2 regions of the Shewanella sp. SG44-2 genome follow, and region 2 is predicted to be linked to the other one. Evidence: riboswitches for the same ligand, from Rfam matches in the RefSeq annotation. Region 2 holds a riboswitch; the other holds the start of a gene.

Region 1 (3,345 bases), on a different contig from region 2:
AAATTAGTTGTTGAAATTGCGGCTGATTACGAACATATTTTAGCGGCGGCAACCAGTATAGGTAAAGATACATTGCCTCGCGTAGCAGCATTATTAGACGTTGCTCAGATATCTGAAGTGATTGAAGTTGTAAGCAGTGACACTTTTGTACGCCCTATTTATGCGGGTAATGCACTTGCGACTGTGCAAAGCTTAGATGCTAAAAAAGTCATGACAGTGCGCTCTAGTGCATTTGATGTTGTAGCATCAACAGGCAGTGCTGAAGTCGTCAACTTAAGCCAAGCAATAGATTCAAAAACTGAGTTTGTTTCTCAGTCACTTACTGAATCTGCCCGTCCTGAACTCGGCAATGCAGGCATTATTGTGTCTGGTGGTCGTGGTATGGGCAGCGGTGAAAACTTTGCTATTTTAGAGCAACTCGCCGATAAGTTAGGCGCAGCAGTAGGTGCATCACGTGCAGCTGTTGACGCAGGGTTTGTACCTAACGACTTGCAAGTAGGTCAAACAGGTAAAATTGTTGCACCTGACTTGTACATTGCAGTGGGTATTTCTGGCGCGATTCAACATCTTGCCGGTATGAAAGATTCAAAAGTGATTGTGGCCATTAACAAAGACCCTGAAGCCCCTATTTTTCAAGTGGCGGATTATGGTTTGGTTGCCGACTTATTTGAAGCGATACCGGCATTGAATAACCTCGTTTAATCTGACGTTAACTCGTTAGGTGGGAAGTTGATTACGTTAGTTTTTCAATCGACTTTAAAGCACGATTATACGTTTTGTTATTCAATTAAAAGGTTTCTACCTATACGGTAGAAACCTTTTTTATTGGGCTAGTCTTGGATTTAGTCTTAGTTTTAGTTTTAGTACTGATTTTGATGATAACGTTAAAAAACTCAGTTCAAATATCGACGGTTTGATGCGGTTGCCGTTTTTGTGTCCATTACATTAGTGTGCATTTGATTTAAAAACGTTAAACTAATGCTGTTCAATTGTTGTTTAAATTGGCGTTGTTGTTATTTGTGGTTCTGTTTAGTGCTTTTTACTGGCGCAGAATATGTAATTTATGATTGTATGTTCGCGTTGTGTGTAATGAGCTTTAACTACACACAACAAAAGTAGAGGTGCGTTGCATAAAAGTCATGTTGAATTGGGTGATGCCAATAATTCGACATAAAAGGATGCAATGCCGAAATAAATGGGGTTATCAGCCGCATTTGTTGGGGCAGTTCTCGAAAGGGACTGCACTGTCATAGTGTTTTTATCGACTTGATAAAAAGAATGATATTCATATTAAATGGATATTACTGTGGAGTGCTACTAGTTAAGTTAACGCATACACTTCCTGTGTATGTTCAGCCTTATTTCTAGTTTTTCTCCATTCGTATCCAACGAAGAAATAATTAAATTATGATAATAAGTTATGCCGATTCGGCACTTTCTGTTTTGCCACCACTTGTGGCTATTACTCTGGCCATTTTAACTCGTAAAGTATTGCTCTCTTTAGGGGTTGGCATTGTTTTCGGCGCCTTATTACTGACCGATTTTTCATTGGTTAGCAGCGGCGAATATATCTTAAATACCGCTAGCCAGTTAGTTTGGAAAGACGCAGCGCTGAATAGTTGGAATGTGTACATTCTAGGCTTTTTGATTGTGCTGGGCATGATCACTGCATTAATCACTGTTAGCGGCTCAGCCCGTGCTTTTGCTGATTGGGCTAAATTGCGTATTCGTAATAAACGTGATGCCAAGTTAATGACCATGTTTTTAGGCTGCGTAGTGTTTATTGATGATTACTTTAACAGTTTAGTCGTCGGCTCGATTTCACGTCCAATCACTGACCGCTACCATATTTCGCGTGCCAAATTGGCTTATATTCTTGATTCCACCGCCGCACCAGTGTGTGTTATTTCTCCCGTGTCTAGCTGGGGGGCATACATTATCGCATTAATTGGCGGTATTTTAACTGCCCATGGATTTACCGATTCTGGCCATTTGAGTGTCTTTATTCAAATGATCCCAATGAACTTTTATGCCATTTTCTCGTTATTATTATTACTGTGTGTAGCAACGTTTAGCTTAGATGTAGGCCCAATGCGTCAGCATGAATTAAACGCACTGCGTGGTAATTTGTTTGATGAGTCAAAAGGCCAACCACCTGGCGCAGTCACAGACTTACCTGAAGCCGATACCGGTAAAGTGATTGGCTTGTTTTTACCTATCGCGGTATTGGTATTCGCGACAGTGTATTTTATGGTTTCAAGTGGCGCTGATGTGTTAGCAACCAAAGACTTACCGTTTAATGTACTCGGTGCATTTGAGAATACCGATGTTAGCTCGTCACTATTTTTTGGCTCTGTAATTGGTCTTATTGCGACGCTAATTCTTGCGATTCAGCAAAAAGTTGATTTGTCTATGTTACTCAAAGGGATGTCGGTTGGTGCGCGCTCTATGTTGCCAGCCATTTACATATTGCTTTTTGCATGGACAATTTCGAGTGTGATTGGTCAGCTTGAAACCGGTAAATACATGGCAAGTTTAGCCACTGACAATATTCCATTTGCCTTACTACCAGCAGTGTTATTCTTGTTAGCGGGTATTACTGCTTTTTCGACTGGTACAAGTTGGGGCACGTTTGGCATTATGTTGCCTATTGCCGCAGACATGGCGATGGGAAGTGACAGCACGATGATGTTACCAATGTTGGCTGCGGTGTTGTCTGGTGCGGTATTTGGCGACCATTGTTCGCCCATTTCAGACACCACCATATTGTCGTCAACCGGTGCCAGTTGCCATCATATTGATCACGTTGTTACTCAACTGCCGTATGCCTTAATTGCTGCTTTAATTAGCTTGGTCGGTTACACCGTATTAGGTTTTACTGGCTCATTAATCGCAGGGTTAGTTTGCTGTAGCATGTTGTTTGTCATTAGTGTTGTTGTATTACATTTCTGGGCTAAGAAGTGATCACTTGAACTAAGCTCTAGCGTATGTAGGTGAGTGTTCTATTTAAGCTGTGATGGAAATGCCGTATTCATGATGAATACGGCATTTTTGTTTGTTGTTACTAAGTTAAAAAAGGTAATATGACTGGTATTATGTGATTAACCGTTAGGACACTTCATTTTGGCGCAACTGTACTTTTATTATTCGGCGATGAATGCCGGTAAATCAACATCATTACTGCAGTCTTCTTATAATTATCGTGAGCGCGGTATGCACACGTTAGTGATGACGGCATCGATAGACAATCGTTATGGTGTCGGCAAAGTGTCATCACGTATCGGCATTGAAACCGAAGCGCAGGTGTTCGGTAGCACTGATAATTTAATAGAGTTAATTTCGACG
Region 2 (3,345 bases):
TGGTAAATTAATATCCATAACAACAAGGTTAATCTTATTGTCTTGCATGGCTTTATGCATTTCTGCGCCGTCGTTAGCTTCAGTGACAACATAACCTTCAGCTTCAAAAATACTGCGTAATGTATTACGAGTTACAGCTTCATCTTCAACAATTAAAATGTGCGGATTTTGCATGATATTTACCTGATTTTATAAAATTCGATTCTAGCCACTGTTTGCTAACTGTGTGCTAATTAGATTGCAATAGCGCTTTAGCTAATGCGCTAACATTCCGATATTTTTTGGTGTTTATCTATGTCTACCCTGAATTAAACACTCTCTATAAACTCTATTATGTAACACTTAATGCTGGTTACTGAGTCTGCTTACGTCGATTAATTTCCACTACGCCAAGGTACGTGTTTGCACTTATGCATGATGGTGTAAAATTTGTTGCACTTAAGCTTACTTACTATGAATGCGATTTAGAAAGATAGTTCCTTCTATAGCAAACTTATTTAATCGTATTAATGTTTTATCAAATGTAGAACAATTTTAGTACGACTGTAAACTTTACATCAAAAAATCATCACACTCACAACAACATTTGCTGAGTTTTTGAGGTGTATGTAGCTAACTTTGCTACAGTGATTTAATAGTGCGTGATGGTTATTGTACTCGTTTTAGGCATTTGTTAACAAATTAAATGTTAAAAAATTAATATAACGCTCAAGTATATGAAAGATTAACCTTGCTAAGGTAATAATAATTAATGATTTTCTAATATAATACTGTTGATTTAGATAGCAAACCTTTTAGAACTCTAACCTATCTGCTAGACTAATTTTGGCTTAATTGACGAAAATTTATTATGGAAAATGTTATAGATACATTGTGGAATGAGTATCAAAGCACTCATTTTTTGTTCACTCAACGCCTTTCACATGATTTCCCATTTGCTATTGTTACTGCTCATAACCCTCGTGGTTCAAGACTCTCTCCTAGTCAAAATCGCTTACTCGATCGTCAGCTTCAATCTAAAATTCAACAATATAACCGCCCCTATCGTGCGCTAATCGGTGCAGCACCTGATTTGTCGTATATGGAAAAGAGTTGGGCGATTTTTATTGATAAAGAACAATCTGTTGAGCTTGGTAGAGAGTTTAATCAACATGCAATTTACTACGTTAATCAAGGTTTACTATCTTTGATTGCGTGCCTTGATATTATCAAACCTGAAGTTGATATGGGGATTTTTAACCACCGATTAAAGTTGGTGAGTGAGTGGCCTGAGATAGGCTCGTATACTGGGTAAATAATGGTGTAATTTAAACTGCACCGCTGTAGAAGAATAATTGACGTGTTATTTGAGGACAATCAATGTTCGATTGTCTCGGTAATTTACTGTTCATAATATTTTTTGCATATATATTGGCGTTTTTTCGTAATAGAGAACAATCATTAATTAGAGGGCACAGCAACAGAATATCTTAACGCAACGATATTTTTTATCGCAGCAGTGTATTTTTACTGTGTTTGCTGATTGACTTGATAGGGGATTTGTTGCTATTTTCAACTCACTCCTTCGGGAGGAACAGAAGAGGAGCGTTAACTAGGTAGTAAGTGAGAGGATGCCAATCCGATGACCACTTATGATGGAGATTAGCGCCGAGGTATCAGTTTGTTTGGCAAACATTGATATCGGTCGATTAGGCTGAATCCTAACGATTGTCACCTATTTTTTTGGTGGAGAGCTTCTGGTGATGATTGCTGTTTCCCTTCTATAAGGGTGCGTTATCTTAGCACCAGGCTCTTCGAACGTAGTGTGTTCGGAGCGTATATCATGTTAGTAAATCACATCTTATTTTTTAGTCTTTCGCAAACAGCGGAGGCATCAGTATGAGCTTTGTTCAGTCTGAAATAGATACCCCAGAATTAGTCGTTGCCAAATTTGGCGGCACGTCAGTTGCTGATTACGCCTCTATGAGCCGTTGTGCAGATATTGTGTTGGCTAATCAAGCTACTCGTCTTGTGGTAGTAAGCGCCTCCAGCGGAGTGACCAATTTATTAGTTGAGTTAACTCAAGCTAATGTTAATGATGAACGCCGTTTGGTATTGCTTAAGCAAATTGCTCAAATTCAATATGCGATATTAGATGAACTCGGTTGTCCACAAGACGTGGCAGCCAGTATTGATAAAATACTCAGTCGGATGTCTGTACTCAGTGAATCGCTAGAACTGAATCGCAGTAAAGCGGTTATGGACGAGTTACTGTCGACGGGAGAGCAATGTTCATCGATTTTATTTTCTGCGGTTATTCGGGAAAAGGGCACCGCTTCAAATCATTTTGATGTGCGCCAAGTATTACGTACCGACAGTCACTTTGGTCGTGCAGAGCCACAGATTGAAGCTATTTCAACGTTAACGGGTGATTTTTTACAGCCATTACTCGCGCGTTACGTTATTGTTACCCAAGGCTTTATTGGTGCAGATGAAGAGGGGCGAACCACAACATTAGGCCGTGGTGGCAGCGACTATTCGGCGGCATTACTTGCCGAAGCGCTTCGAGCCACAGCGGTTGAGATTTGGACCGATGTAGCCGGTATTTATACCACTGATCCACGCCTTGCCCCTAATGCCCGCCCGATTGCTGAAATTAGCTTTAATGAAGCCGCTGAGATGGCGACCTTTGGCGCTAAAGTATTGCATCCCGCCACCATTTTACCGGCAGTAAGACAAAAAATTCAGGTGTTTGTGGGTTCAAGTAAAGCGCCTGAATTGGGCGGTACTTGGATACGTCATCAAGTTGAAGATACTCCAGTGTTTAGAGCGGTGGCATTGCGCCGCGATCAAACTTTACTTAACTTGCATAGCTTGCAAATGTTACATGCTCAGGGCTTTTTGGCTGAAACGTTCGCGACATTAGCTCGACACAAAATATCAGTCGATTTAATCACGACCTCGGAAGTTAACGTCTCGCTAACCCTAGATAAAACGGGTTCTGATTCAAGTGGTCAAGGGTTACTCAGTGAGTCATTACTACAAGAGTTATCGCAACATTGTCGTGTAAGAGTTGAGGAAGATTTAGCGTTAATCGCCATCATCGGTAATCGTATTGCTTCGACGGCTGGCATTTGTAGTCGGGTATTTAAAGTGCTTGAAAACCATAATGTTCGGATGATTTGCCAAGGTGCAAGCCCACATAATTTATGTGTGTTGGTAGCAGAGTCGGAAGCGGCGCAAGTGGTTAATGCTTTGCACCAAAACCTGTTTGAGTAATACCAATCCTATTAAATATGCGCTCTTTGAGCGGGAGTTCAAAGTGCTGTAGGCAAGGCAGATGATTGAAGCGAATAGTAATTCTCG

Evidence for each region. A riboswitch is a leader RNA that binds a small molecule or an ion and turns the genes downstream of it on or off. The one in region 2 is predicted to bind lysine.
Region 1: another riboswitch for lysine. It lies ahead of H5181_RS16760 (Na+/H+ antiporter NhaC family protein); the one in region 2 lies ahead of lysC (lysine-sensitive aspartokinase 3).

The regions. Positions count from the first base shown of each region.
Region 1 covers NZ_JACJEU010000028.1:15,662-19,006, forward strand. The annotation lists gene H5181_RS16755 (electron transfer flavoprotein subunit alpha/FixB family protein) at 1-702, shown strand, start outside; lysine riboswitch at 1,109-1,325, shown strand; gene H5181_RS16760 (Na+/H+ antiporter NhaC family protein) at 1,408-2,964, shown strand; gene H5181_RS16765 (thymidine kinase) at 3,124-3,345, shown strand, end outside.
Region 2 covers NZ_JACJEU010000005.1:133,229-136,573, reverse strand. The annotation lists gene arcA (two-component system response regulator ArcA) at 1-174, opposite strand, end outside; gene H5181_RS05645 (DUF3293 domain-containing protein) at 851-1,294, shown strand; lysine riboswitch at 1,570-1,744, shown strand; gene lysC (lysine-sensitive aspartokinase 3) at 1,879-3,258, shown strand.